3 regions of the Erwinia sp. 1181_3 genome follow, and region 3 is predicted to be linked to each of the others. Evidence: predicted binding sites of a transcription regulator. Region 3 holds the regulator's gene; each other region holds the start of a gene.

The links. Region 3 encodes Fur, which represses iron uptake genes when iron is present. Its sites were predicted from a motif close to ATAATAATGAGAACNACTATCAA; they were not measured.
Region 1: FY046_RS04320 (Nramp family divalent metal transporter) is a predicted target of Fur. The motif match lies at 1,218-1,240, and genes of this name have one in related genera.
Region 2: fepD (Fe(3+)-siderophore ABC transporter permease) is a predicted target of Fur. The motif match lies at 1,509-1,531, and genes of this name have one in related genera.

What each region holds. Positions count from the first base shown of each region.
Region 1 covers NZ_VTDE01000001.1:970,884-975,756, forward strand. Annotated here, with positions in the region: gene FY046_RS04320 (Nramp family divalent metal transporter) at 1-1,170, opposite strand, end outside; gene FY046_RS04325 (NupC/NupG family nucleoside CNT transporter) at 1,611-2,795, shown strand; tRNA gene FY046_RS04330 (tRNA-Ala) at 3,015-3,090, opposite strand; tRNA gene FY046_RS04335 (tRNA-Ala) at 3,141-3,216, opposite strand; gene FY046_RS04340 (formate/nitrite transporter family protein) at 3,567-4,355, shown strand; gene FY046_RS04345 (YfeC-like transcriptional regulator) at 4,510-4,860, shown strand.
Region 2 covers NZ_VTDE01000002.1:166,080-170,952, reverse strand. Annotated here, with positions in the region: gene FY046_RS05115 (HigA family addiction module antitoxin) at 1-40, shown strand, start outside; gene entS (enterobactin transporter EntS) at 112-1,386, opposite strand; gene fepD (Fe(3+)-siderophore ABC transporter permease) at 1,558-2,583, shown strand; gene fepG (iron-enterobactin ABC transporter permease) at 2,594-3,628, shown strand; gene FY046_RS05095 (ABC transporter ATP-binding protein) at 3,631-4,452, shown strand.
Region 3 covers NZ_VTDE01000002.1:748,252-753,124, forward strand. Annotated here, with positions in the region: gene seqA (replication initiation negative regulator SeqA) at 1-89, opposite strand, end outside; gene ybfF (esterase) at 351-1,115, shown strand; gene ybfE (LexA regulated protein) at 1,228-1,509, shown strand; gene fldA (flavodoxin FldA) at 1,651-2,181, shown strand; gene fur (ferric iron uptake transcriptional regulator) at 2,579-3,022, shown strand; gene mtr (tryptophan permease) at 3,127-4,374, opposite strand; gene FY046_RS07915 (hypothetical protein) at 4,491-4,873, opposite strand, start outside; gene FY046_RS07920 (MFS transporter) at 4,868-4,873, opposite strand, start outside.

The DNA.
Region 1 (4,873 bases), on a different contig from region 3:
GCCGACATTCTGCATCAGACGCGAGTTCACCATATCGCCCATCAGCTCACGATTGCCGGTAAAGGCCAGCAGTGGCACCAGCGCCAGCGCAATACCAAAACTTAACAGCACCTGGCTCATCACCAGAATGCGTGTTGGCTCCCAGCCCGCCATAATCACAATAAAAGAAGGCAGCATGGTGACCACGCGGCGCACCAGCAGTGGAATATGGAAGCGGATAAAGCCCTGCATCACCACCTGACCCGCCATGGTCCCCACCACCGTAGATGATAAACCGGCAGCCAGCAGGCTCAGACCGAACACCATGGCGGCGGCTTTACCCAGCAGCGGATCAAGGGTCAGGTAGGCCTGGTCAAGGTCAGCAATACCGCTGTGACCGCTAAAATGAAACGTCGCCGCTGCCGTTGCCATCATCGCCAGGTTAACAAAACCCGCAATCGTCATCGCAATCGCCACGTCCAGTTTGGTGGAGGCGTAACGCTCAGTCCGCGTGGCGCCATCACCTTTTTGTGTCAGCGACGAGTGCAGATAAATGACATGAGGCATAATCGTCGCCCCCAGCACGCCAGCCGCCAGTAATACGGCATCCGCCGTGGGCAGCGAAGGCACGGCCATTCCCTGGAGCAAATCGACCACTTTCGGCTGAGAGAAGAACAGCTCGATCACATAAGCGGCGGCAACAAACAGCAGCAGCCCCCCGATCACCAGCTCCAGTGGCTTCTGGCCGCGACTTTGCAGCATCAGGATCAGGAAGGTGGCGACCCCGGTGAGCATCGCGCCCTGTAACAAACTGACGCCGAACACCAGTTTGAAACCGATCGCAGCGCCAATAAATTCAGCAAGATCGGTCGCCATCGCGATAATTTCTGCCTGCACCCAGTAAAACCAGACGGCGGGACGGGGGAAGCGGTCGCGGATATGCTCGGCCAGGTTTTTGCCGGTGGCGATGCCCAGCTTGGCTGACATCAGCTGGATGACCATCGCCATAATGTTCGCCCACACCACCACCCACAGCAGGGTATAGCCGTAGGAAGCCCCTGCCTGGATATTGGTTGCGAAGTTGCCGGGGTCGATGTAGCCAATTGCCGCAATAAAGGCTGGCCCCATTAAGGCAAATTTGATTTTACGACTACTGCGAATGTTCTGCTCCGCAGTGCGGCTTCCGAACATAGTTGTTACCCCTGAGACGATTCACCCGGCAACTATAGTGCCTTTAATTGATAATGATTATCAAGTGCATTTAGAACGGTTATTCTGATTGCAGTGATAGCCAACACTATGAAGTATAGCACTGGCTATACTTTGGAATAAATTACGGCATAGCCAAAAAATCAGCAACCGTTTTCACTGTAGGGTATTCGGAAATCACTTACCAGCTAGGGGGTCATTTTTTCAGCAAAAGAGTGTTGCAAAGCATTAGTGGATCGAGCATTAAAGTGCCTGAACGTAACGAAATGGGTTCAAATGGGTTGAAAACATGTGACGGCTCAAGCTTTTCTGAAATCTGATGCAATAGGGAATTGTTATATTGCGGTATAGATCTCGTTTTTCCGGTTCTTGTTACATAGAATGTGCAACGAAATATAACAGCCCTCTAATTTGGAGCAAATATGTCCCGCATTCTGCACTTTGCTTTGGCACTGGCGATGGTCGCCCTGTTGGCCTTGTTGGTCAGCCGCGATCGTAAAAACATCCGTATCCGTTTTGTGGTACAGCTTTTAGTGATCGAAGTTCTGCTTGCCTGGTTCTTCCTGAACTCAGAAGCGGGCCTCGGGTTCGTTAAAGGTTTTTCTGATATGTTCGAAAAATTGCTGAAGTACGCGGCGGAAGGGACCAACTTCGTCTTTGGCAATATGAGTGATAAAGGCCTGGCCTTCTTCTGGCTCAACGTCCTCTGCCCTATCGTGTTTATCTCTGCGCTGATCGGTATTTTGCAGCATTTCCGCATCCTGCCCATCATCATCCGCGCCATCGGTACCGTGCTGTCGAAGGTCAACGGCATGGGTAAACTGGAATCTTTCAACGCCGTAAGTTCACTGATTTTGGGACAGTCAGAAAACTTTATTGCCTATAAAGATATCCTCGGCAAGATGTCAGAGCGCCGTATGTACACTATGGCCGCTACCGCGATGTCCACGGTGTCGATGTCAATTGTGGGTGCCTACATGACCATGCTTCAGCCGAAGTATGTGGTGGCCGCGCTGGTGCTGAACATGTTCAGTACCTTTATTGTGTTGTCGCTGATTAACCCGTACCGCGTGGACAGTGAAGAAGACCTGAAACTGGGTAACACCCATGAAGGCCAGAGCTTCTTTGAAATGCTGGGCGAGTACATTTTGGCCGGTTTCAAAGTGGCGGTGATTGTTGCCGCGATGCTGATCGGCTTTATCGCCCTGATCTCTGCCATCAATGCCCTGTTTGATACCATTTTCGGTATCAGCTTCCAGGGTATCCTCGGCTATGTGTTCTTCCCGTTTGCCTGGGTGATGGGCGTGCCGAGCAATGAAGCGTTGCAGGTCGGTAGCATCATGGCCACCAAACTGGTGTCGAACGAGTTTGTGGCGATGATGGATTTGCAGAAGATTGCCTCCACCTTGTCACCACGCGCGGAAGGCATCCTGTCCGTGTTCCTGGTTTCCTTTGCTAACTTCTCGTCTATCGGTATCGTTGCCGGGGCGATCAAAGGGCTGCATGAAGAACAGGGTAACGTGGTATCCCGCTTCGGTCTGAAACTGCTGTACGGCTCAACGCTGGTGAGTGTGCTGTCGGCATCCATTGCCGGTCTGGTGCTGTAATCACCTGGCGGGGCCTCTGGCCCCGCTTTCTTTCCTTCCCTGCCTTCCCGTCTACGCTAAGCCTTCCCACGCCTCAACCGCCTCACAGACGCTTAAACAAAGCCTAAGAGTGACCACCAACGATCCTGTCGCTGAAAAAATATTCGGAGGGGGGAAATAGAAACGAAAAAAAATCCGCCGAAGCAGATTATGGGTACATCATCGAAATTATTGAGAATTTGGTGGAGATAAGCGGGATCGAACCGCTGACCTCTTGCATGCCATGCAAGCGCTCTCCCAGCTGAGCTATACCCCCACTACTAAACTCTGCGTTTTTCGGTGCCACCCCATCTGCTGGTGAAGATGTGGTGGAGATAAGCGGGATCGAACCGCTGACCTCTTGCATGCCATGCAAGCGCTCTCCCAGCTGAGCTATACCCCCAAGCCGAAAAACTCTGTCGTGTTGACGGCGGGGATAATATGAAACAGTGGGGTTGGTGTCAACGCCAAAATAACAATCTGAGATCGATCGCTGAAAAAGCCGTCAAAGCGCCCAGAAAAGCGCTAACCCTCTGTTTTTATCACACCTGTAACGCATTACGCGCTGACTCCCCTGTATTGTGTTAATCACACGTTAATAATGAGCCTAAAAGCTACTTGTTTTTGTTAATTGACCATGCAAGACTGCGCCGGATTTTGAATGCCAGGCCTACTCCGTGACGGATGATCACCTATTTTCAGAGAGCGGCGAAATCTGGCACTTTACCAGCAACTCACAACACCAGAGCTATTATGTCCTTGCACACTCCAAAAGAGATTTCGGCTGTCGTCGTTCAGGCAGGCGTGATCAAAAGTCGTACCCCGATTTCCTCTTTATTTATCCTGGGCTTTCTCGCCGGTTCTTTTATCGCCTTTGGTTTTCTTCTCTATATTCATGTCGTCACCCAACTGCCCGTTGGCTGGGGGTCATTTGGCACGCTGCTGGGAGCGGCGGTTTTCCCGGTAGGGATTATCCTGACCGTGCTGGCGGGGGGAGAGCTGCTAACAGGCAACATGATGTTGCTGCCCGTTGCGTGGTTTGCCCGCCAGATTTCTGCGCTGAGTGTCATGCGTAACTGGTTCTGGGTCACCCTCGCTAACTTTATTGGCAGCGTCACCATCGCCTGGTTCTTCGGCCATATGCTGGGAATGACGGAAGGGGATTATCTGAAGAAAACGGTCGCCGTTGCCAGCGCGAAAGTGAATGCCGATTTCCTGCACGCCTTTATTTCTGGTGTCGGTTGTAACTGGCTGGTGTGTCTTGCCACCTGGATTGCGTTTGCCAGTAAAGATGTGGTGGGCAAAATCTTCGGGATGTGGTTCCCGATCATGGCGTTCGTTGCCATTGGCTTCCAGCACGTGGTCGCCAATATGTTTATCGTTCCTGCTGCCATTTTTGCGGGCTACCTGAGCTGGGCCGAATACCTGCCTAACTTTGTTGCGGTGTTTCTTGGCAATGCGGTTGGTGGCGCTATTTTTGTCGGTCTGGCCTATTTTGTCGCTTACCGCGCCCCACAACCTGAAAGCTCTGTTTCCCGCTAATATGAGTATCCCCTGCTGTTTTAGGGGATATTTCTCGATCCAGCACCACTTTTTTACACTTTGCCCTGCCAAGGTTAGTAATTTGTGTTAGTTGTTCGCGTGATGAATTGTTGTAATATGCTAATGACTTTTATTCGGCAAAAGGGACAAGAGCGTGAAAAAGGATTGGTTAACGCCGGAAGAACTGGCACAGCAAACAGGTTTTAGCAGACAGACTATCAATAAGTGGGTTAAGAAAGAAAACTGGACGACCGCACCGAAACCCGGCGTTCAAGGTGGGAAAGCGCGCATGATTCATATTGATGAGCGCGTGAAAGTCTTTCTTAAATCCACACGTCATGCAGCAGAACCGAATGCTCAATATCGTGTAAATCAGAATTCGCTTCCTTCACTGTTAATCACTTCTCTGCAGCAATTGAGCGGTGAAGAACAGGACAAACTGGCAGCCATGCTGCTGCGCGAGGGTATTCAGGGGATTTTGCAACGACTGGGCATTAATGACTGATTAAAAACCCCGG
Region 2 (4,873 bases), 580 kb from region 3:
TGACGAAACCGATGGTCAGCCAGTGAAGACCTGTGGATGATGACCTGAACCTGGCCTCATTACGCTCTTCACCGGCATCAGCACTCTTCATGCTAGTCGCATGATGCCCGGTTACGGATTGGTCACCGGGTCCTGCTCATCAGTCGGGCCTGCCTCCTCCGGCGGTGACATTGTCGCCCGGCGCAAGGTGCCGACCAGGCTTGCCAGCACCAGCGCTACGCCTGCGGCCACCGCGCCAAATGACAGTACGCTCACCACTGGCGTAAACAGCTTACCTAACACGCCTAATCCCAGAGCACCGACAGAATCCCCGGTTACATCCTGCGCGGTGCCCAGACTGTTCACGCGACCGAGCAAAGCGTCAGGGGTATGGTGTTGAATCAGCATATATTGCAGCAGCGAAGCGATCGCGTTGCAGTAGCCATACACCACCAGTGCCAGCAGGGCCGGGATAAAGTGGCTGTAAAGCCCCAGTGAGGCAATGGCCAGAAACGCGCAGGTGGCGCTGATCAGGACCAGCACACCTGGACGGGCATAACCCGGTACCCAGCCGCTGGTAAAGGCGCCAATCATGGCCCCCAGCGGCACGGCGGAATACATCAGACCAATCGCCGAAGCGTCAGCGTGATAGCTGATAGCCAGCGCCGGGAACAGAATACGCACCGCGCCGACGATGCTCACCAGCATGCCCAGCAGCACCACGGAACCCACCACCTTCTGCTGGCAGACAAACTGAACGCCGCTGGCCAGGGCGCGCAGCGGATGCTCCGGCTCCTGCACTTCCGGCTTCATCGACGGCAGACGCACCAGCGGGATTAACGTTGCCAGCGTACCGACAGCCGCCACGGCAAAGGCCCAGCCCACGCCGCCCGCCACAATAATCACCCCGCCAATGGCCGGGGAGAGGATAGCCCCGAGACGTACGGTCACCATACTCAGCGCACCGGCCGCGCCGAGGTTCTCACGCCCGACCAGCAGCGGGATCACCGCCATTAATGCCGTCATCCCCAACGCCCCGAAGAAACCGTCCCAGGCGGCCAGCAAATATAGTGCCCACAAAGAGGGTTCCGGCAGAAACGCATTCAGACTGAGGGCCGCGAAGCCGATGCCGCAGGTACCACGGGCAAACAGAATCAGCTTACGACGATCGAGGCGGTCTGCGAGGATGCCACCCAGCATCAATCCGATAAACATACCGATGCCATCCAGCATCACGGCCACACCCACCTGAAGCGTGGAGCCTGTCATGGCCTGGATCTGAATCGGTACGCCGACTGCCAGCATACCGAGTGAGAACACGGACAGCATGCGGGCACAAAAGATGGCGCGGAAATGGGCGTTATTTTTCAGCAGGCTGAAATCAAGCAGAATGGAGGGCTTTGCCATGAGTATCCATGTAGTTAATAGGGCTCAATGCCTGGCGGCCGGAATGCTGTCCGGTGCGGCGCGTAAGGATGCCGATGTTTTTCTGGCGGGGCGCATGGTAACATATTTGGTTAGTAACGTTAATGATAATAATACTCATATTCATTTGCATATGAAGAGGATCTCTCAGGGATGTCATTGCAGCAAGCTTCCCCCCCATCTGCTCCGTTGTCGCAAGGCCTTTCGCGCAGCGCGGGTGTCATCATCTGTCTGATATTACTGACGGCGGTCAGCCTGGCGAGTCTGATGCTTGGGGCCAAACCCATCGCGCCTGCCCTGGTGTGGCAGAGTCTGTCCGGCCAGATCACTAACGCCGATAGCATCATTATTCTCAATGCCCGTCTGCCGCGTACGCTGGCCGGGATCCTCGTAGGCCTGGCGCTGGGCGGCGCAGGGGCGGTGATCCAGGCACTGACGCGTAATCCGCTGGCAGACCCCGGCATTCTCGGCGTCAATGCCGGGGCCAGCTTCGCGATGGCGATTGGCATTACCCTGTTTGGCGTCAGCGGCATGGCAGGCTGGCTTGGCTTTGCCTGGGGCGGCGCGCTGATTGCCAGCATGGCGGTCTGGGCGATTGGCACACTGAGCGGTGGCCGGGTCAATCCGGTACGGTTGACGCTGGCCGGGGTGGCACTGAGTGCGGTATTGGGCGGGCTGACTTCGTCGCTGTCGCTGCTTAATCCGCAGACCTTTGACCAGCTGCGCTTCTGGCAGGCGGGAACGCTGGATATCCGTTCCTCAGCGAACCTGATGCTGGTGGCCCCGGCGATAGTCGTCGGCGCGGTGCTGGCACTCGCGGCATCGCGTTCACTGAACAGTCTCAGTATGGGTGAAGACATTGCCGCCGCGCTCGGCACCCGGGTGCTGCTGGTGCGCCTGCTGGCGCTGCTGTCGGTGATGCTGCTGTGTGGATCGGCCACGGCGCTGGTGGGGCCCATTGGTTTTGTTGGCCTGATGGTGCCCCATGTTGCGCGCTGGTGGGTGGGGGCCGACCAGCGCTGGATCCTGATTTATTCGTTTCTCATGGCCCCGGTGCTGTTGCTGACCGCCGATATTGCCGGGCGTTTTATGGCACAGGGTGAGCTGCGGGTGTCGATTGTCACCGCATTGATCGGTGCGCCAGTCTTAATCTGGTTAGTCCGTAGCCGCAAACATTAAGGATGACAGGATGCACAGTAAAACCTTACTGATCGGCCGTGCTGACGGCTGGCTCAATCTGCGCCTGGCGTCCCGGGTGCTGTGGGCGAACCTGACGCTGATCGTTCTCGCTGCACTGCTGGCGCTGTTTGCGCTGTGCTACGGCACGCTGAGCATCAGCCCGGGGCAGGTGTGGCAGGCGTTGCAGGGGGAAGGGCCTCGCGGATTTATGACCGTTATCGCACAGTGGCGTGCACCGCGTGCGGTGATGGCGCTGGTGCTGGGGGCGGGCCTTGGCGTCAGCGGGGCGATCTTCCAGTCGGCGATCCGAAACCCGCTCGGCAGCCCGGATGTGGTGGGTTTTAATACCGGGGCGTTTACCGGGGCGCTGGTGATGATTATCGGCTTTGGCGGCAGCTACTATCAGATTGCCGCCGGAGCGCTGGTGGGCGGTATTGGTTCGGCGGCGCTGGTTTATCTGCTGGCGTGGCGCCAGGGGATTGTGGGTTTCCGCCTGATTATTGTCGGGATTGGCGTGGGCGCGGTGTTGTCGGCGCTCAATACCTGGCTGATTGTCAGCGCCTCGCTGGAGAGTGCCATGAGTGCTGCGCTGTGGGGGGCGGGATCGCTTAACGGCATCACCTGGGCGAAAGGGCAGCCTGCGCTGCTGCTGGTGCCACTGACCATTATGGTGTCGCTGGCGCTCAGCCGCCGTTTGCAACTGATGGAAATGGGCGACGACAGTGCGCGGGCGCTGGGGGTGAATGCTGAGTCCAGCCGTCTGTGGCTGATGCTGTGCGGCATTATTCTCACGGCAATTGCCACCGCCAGCGCCGGGCCGATTGCCTTTATTGCGCTGGCCGCGCCGCAGATTGCCCGCCGCCTGACCGGTGCCAGCGCGGTGCCGCTTTTTTCCGCCGCCACCACCGGGGCGCTGTTGTTGCTGACGGCCGATGTGATCGCTCAGCATGCGTTTAACGGGGTACAACTGCCGGTGGGGGCTGTTACCGTCAGCATCGGTGGTGTTTATCTCATCTGGTTACTTATCAGGGAGTCACGACGTTGATCATGGATACTTCTTTATCCCCCCGTCTTCAGGCCGCTGGCGTGACGCTGGCCTACGATCAAAAAGTGATCGCCAGTGAGCTTAGCGTGCAGATCCCCGACCGCCAGTTTACGGTGATTATTGGCCCTAACGCCTGCGGCAAGTCAACGCTGTTACGCGCCCTGTGCCGCCTGCTGAAACCGCGTAGCGGGCAGGTGCTGCTTGATGGTCATGATATTCATCAGATGGGCACCAAAGCGCTTGCCCGCCAGCTGGGTCTGTTGCCACAGCATGCGATTGTCCCGGAGGGGATCAGCGTGGCCGATCTGGTGGCACGTGGACGCTATCCACATCAGAGCTTACTGAAGCAGTGGAGTGAAGCCGACCGTGAGGCGGTGGCGGCGGCAATGCAGGCCACCAACATCAGTGAACTGGCCGCGCGCAGCGTGGATGAACTGTCCGGCGGCCAGCGTCAGCGCGTGTGGGTGGCGATGGTGCTGGCGCAGCAGACGCCGCTGCTGTTACTGGATGAACCGACCACCTGGCTGGATATCGCCCACCAGATTGAGCTGCTGGATCTGTTCCGTCAGTTAAATCAGGAGCACGGGCATACGCTGGTGGCGGTGCTGCATGATCTGAATCAGGCCTGTCGTTACGCCGACCACTTAATCGTGATGAAGGAAGGGCAGATTATCGCCCAGGGTAAACCCGCTGAGATTGTGGATGCACAGCTGGTGCGGCAGGTGTTTGGCATGAGTAGCGTGGTGATTGACGATCCGGTATCACATACACCGATGATCGTGCCGTGCGGGCGTTATCATCAGCCTTTACAGGGATCGTTGTAGGGGTGAGGCACGCCTCGTCCGGTGCGGAATAACAAGGGTCGGGCATGCCCGACCCCTACGGGTATTGTTCCAGGGGCGAGGCACGCCTCGTCCGGTGCGGAATAACAAGGATCGGGTATGCCCGACCCCTACGGGTATCGCTGTAGGGGCGAGGCACGCCTCGTCCGGTGCGAAATAACAAGGATCGGGCATGCCCGACCCCTACGGGTATTGTTCCAGGGGTGAGGCACGCCTCGTCCGGTGCGGAATAACAAGGGTCGGGCATGCCCGACCCCTACGGGTATTGCTGCAGGGGCGAGGCACGCCTCGTCCGGTGCGGAATAACAAGGGTCGGGCATGCCCGACCCCTACGGGTATTGTTCCAGGGGTGAGGCACGCCTCGTCCGGTGCGGAATAACAAGGGTCGGGCATGCCCGACCCC
Region 3 (4,873 bases):
CGCAAAATATCGGATGCGCTTTCACCAATATGCTGAGTGTGGCTGGCAATATAACGGTATAGCTCTTCGTCGACTTCTATCGTTTTCATCTTTATCCAGTACGGTTGTTGCTAGTATCAGAACCGGTTGTTCGGGGACAACAATCCACGCAACCATCATGACGTTGAGCCGATCCAGTTCTAACATCAGGATTATAAAGTTAAATCCCGCCAGGGTGTAGCGCCAGACCCGTTTCAGGGCAAAAGTCGGAATATGCCGCAAAAAGATCATACCCGCCATTCGCGCCAGCGGCAGAAATTGTGGGATCCATGATACCCTAAGCCTTGGTGCCAACTGTAAGAACTTTCTCTATGAATTTGAATTTTCGCCTGCAATCTGAACAATCCGCCACTGACGGGCTTCCACTGGTATTGATCCACGGTTTATTTGGTAGCCTGGATAACCTCGGCGTACTGGCCCGGGGATTAAAAGACGATCGCCGTTTGATTCAACTCGATGTCCGCAACCACGGTTTGTCTCCGCGTGCGCAACAGATGGATTATGCGTTAATGGCTCAGGATGTCCTGGACACGCTTGACGCGATGCAGGTCGATCGTTTCAGCGTGATCGGTCACTCGATGGGGGGGAAGATCGCCATGGCGATTACCGCACTGGCGCCCGATCGTGTTGAGGAGATCGTAGTGATTGATATCGCTCCTGTGGCCTACACCACGCGTCATCATGACGATATTTTTGCCGCACTGAATGCGGTGACTGAGGCCGGTATCACCACGCGCAGCGAAGCTACTGCCCTGATGCGTCAAAGTATCAGTGAAGAAGGCGTTATCCAGTTTTTACTCAAGTCGTTCCACGAGGGTGTTTGGCGTTTCAACGTTCCGGCGCTGCTGGCATGTTATGAAAACATCATTGGCTGGGAGCCATTGGCCCCCTGGTCACATCCTGTGCTGTTCATTCGTGGGGAGCGTTCTCCCTATTTGGCCGATGCATATCGCGATGCACTGTTAACCCAGTTCCCGCAGGCGCGTGCCCATGTCATCACCGGCGCAGGGCATTGGGTACATGCTGAGAAACCCGATGCGGTATTACGTGCAATCCGACGTTTTTTAGCGCTGTGAAAACCATTTTCGCTGGGGTATGATGGCGCGCTAAAATTTTGCCGCTGCTGATTATCAGACGGCATAACGGCCCTATTCATCAGCAATCCAGCCTTTCAGTATTACGATTCCTATGGCAAAAGAGAACACGGACCGCACAACGATCGATCTGTTTGCAGATGAACGACGTCCGGGACGACCCAAGACTAATCCGCTGACGCGTGATGAGCAGTTGCGTATCAACAAACGCAATCAGCTCAAGCGCGATAAAGTGCGCGGCCTGAAGCGTGTCGAACTGAAAATGAACAGCGACGCGGTTGATGTCCTGAATCAGCTAGCTTTCGAGCGCAATATCAGCCGCAGTGAACTGATCGAAGAAATGCTGCTGGAACAGTTGCAACGTCATCCGTCCTGATGGTATCAGGGCCTTAGCACTCAGCGACAAAACCGGCAGCATTACTCATTTATCCGCTCACGACGGTCTGTTATCATTAGCGATATCTGCGAAAAAATCAGCAGTCACCATATCATTAAGATTCAAGAGGTTATTAAACTCATGGCACTCGTCGGCATTTTCTTTGGTAGCGATACAGGCAATACCGAAAACATTGCAAAAATGATCCAGAAGCAACTGGGGAAAGATGTTGCAGAAGTTCGTGATATTGCTAAAAGCAGCAAAGAAGACCTTGAAGCCTTTGATATTCTGCTGCTTGGCATCCCAACCTGGTACTACGGTGAAGCCCAGTGCGACTGGGATGACTTCTTCCCAACGCTGGAAGAAATCGACTTCAACGGTAAACTGGTTGCGCTGTTTGGTTGCGGCGATCAGGAAGACTATTCCGAGTATTTCTGCGATGCAATGGGCACCATCCGCGACATCATTGAGCCGAACGGCGCAGTGATTGTCGGCCACTGGCCGAGCGAAGGCTACCATTTCGAGGCCTCGAAAGGCATGGCAGATGATAACCATTTCCTTGGCCTGGCCATTGATGAAGATCGCCAGCCAGAGCTCACCAACGAACGCGTTGAAAAGTGGGTAAAACAAATTTTTGATGAACTTCAGCTAAAAGATATCATCGAAGCATAACCATAGCCGCTTGATGTGGGAGCTATCTCACATCAAGTAAGTGGTTTTTCCTATAGAAGTAATAGATACATGTTTGTAACTTTCATCTGCAAAACTGTACAATAACCCCATCGGTTACCCGCTTACTCAGCACCTGCCCCACTCTTTGAGGATGTGAGTCGCCCAAAGAGCGGTGAAGATGATGCAGATTGAAATGTTAACCCAGCCTAATTCGGGCGCGTGCTACCCTGGATGTAATGACACTTATCCTTACATCCATTGCGGTTTCAGGCACCCCTTATGGTTTTCATTTCGGAGTATCAGTTCTATACTGAGACGCACTCATCTTTTAGCGTCGACCGATGTTCAGGGCTTTTCAGCCACTAAGTGACTAGCAAAGTAACAGGACAATATCCGCATGACTGACAATAACACCGCATTAAAGAAGGCCGGCCTGAAAGTCACGCTTCCCCGACTGAAAATTCTGGAAGTGCTTCAGGAACCAGAGGGCCATCATGTCAGTGCGGAAGACTTGTACAAACGCCTGATTGATATGGGCGAAGAAATTGGTCTGGCCACCGTTTACCGCGTGCTGAACCAATTTGATGATGCGGGGATCGTTACCCGCCATAACTTTGAAGGCGGTAAATCCGTTTTCGAACTGACTCAGCAGCACCATCACGATCACCTGATCTGCCTGGACTGCGGTAAAGTTATTGAGTTCAGAGACGAATACATTGAGGAACGTCAGCGTGAAATCGCCACGCGTCACGGTATCAAACTGAGCAACCATAGCCTGTATCTTTATGGCCATTGTTCTCTGGGTGACTGTCGTGAAGACGAGACTCTGCACGACAAATAATCTGCACTGTTCAGTGTAAAAACCGGTGGCTTGCCACCGGTTTTTTTATGCCTGCGTTATAGCGATTCCTCCCGGCTAAAACGCTGCCAATCTGTCTCAAAAGGTTATCGCGTATAGAGCGGCAGCCAGCCACCATATGAAAGCAACGAGACCACGGCATTCAGTGCACCAAACAGCAGAACCAGCACAATCGGTGCCATCCCCCCTCTGACTCGCCACGTGGCAGTGGCAAAACGTCGACGTGACTGCCAGGCTAGTAGCGCTGGCGTGACAACAGCCCACAACGTCGCGGCCAGCCCGGCATAACCGATTGCCAGCAGAAAACCGTTGGGCCAGATCATCGCGGCCGTTAGCGGCAGAATAAACGTCAGCAGCGTGGTTTTTAATCTTCCGGACGCGGAGTTATCCAGTTTAAAGAGATCGGCAAGGTAATCAAAAAAGCCAAGACTGACACCGAGGAATGAACAGGCAACGGCGAAGTTAGAGAAGATATCCAGTAACAGATTCAGAGAGCGATTGTGCAGTACGCCGGATAACGCCCCCACCAGTACGTCAATATTACCGCCTTGCGCGGCAATCGCTTTAAATTCGCTGCGGGGAATATTGCCCATCGTGCCGATGATCCAGATAAAGTAAATCATCAGAGCCAGCAGCGTGCCGTAAATCAGGCAACGGCTCACGCGGCCTGCATTCTTATGGTAGTAAGTCGTCAACCCGGCAATGTTGCCATGGTAGCCGAAGGAGGCCAGACAAAACGGCACCACTATCCAGAGATATCGCAGATAATCGCGATCGGCTCCCTGGCTGTCGAGCAGAATAGCCGGCTGAACATGCCACAGCAGGCCGCCAAAAATCATCAAAAAGGTGAGGATCTTCGCGCCGAGAAAAATCAGCGTCATCCGGCTGACAACCGCTGTTCCCAGCCAGATAAACAGCGCCACCAGTAGCGTAAAGAGCAGCCCAGCCATACGTGCCGATATTCCGACATTTAATTGATTAAGGCTGTGCTGAATAATCGCGCCACTGGCAGAAATGTACGCATAGGTGAGGATCCCCAGCACAAAGACCACGGACAAACCGTTGATCAGGTTCCAGCCACGCCCAAGTAAATCGCGTGTGACCGTATCAAAACTCGCCCCGATGGGATAATGCAGGCTGGCTTCCAGATACAGTAATCCGGACAGCAGCATACAGAACCAGGTCACGATCAGCAGCGCGGAGGACCAGGCAAACCAGGCACCGGACATCACTACCGGCAGCGAGAACATCCCGGCACCAATAATGGTGCCACTGATAATCAACGCCCCCCAGAGTGTTGACGGCAGACGAACAGCAGAAGCAGGTGTAGCCATGAAATCCCTTAGCGAATGCAATAAATAACATGCCATAAACCGGGATAATCCACTGGCTAAACGGCAAGAATGCCGCATAGTCTACACAGAATCACACTCACGAACTAGTACAGTAATTAACTGACCACCATTGTTTCCTGCAAATAGCGCCAGCGAGGTGGCGTACAACCACAATCAATCACCGCCAGTGAAATACGGTGGGTATGATTATCACCCTGCTGTTGTAGCTCGTGATACTGGATCGCTACTTCCTGGCCAAACTGAGAGATCACTTTGCAGTGTTCAATCGTGATAGCAACACCCTGCCGTTCGCCGACCAGACGAGTGAACAGCGCAGTCACCTCCTCCATCGACAGACTTTTTCCGCTGGGCGCGACCATGATAAAATCGGGTTCAAAATGTCGCAACAGCTCAGGGACAAAGCTCCCATCTCCGTGAAACACTTTCTCAATAAGCTGATGCAGTACAATGATACTTTCACAGGCTTTTTCGGTTAACG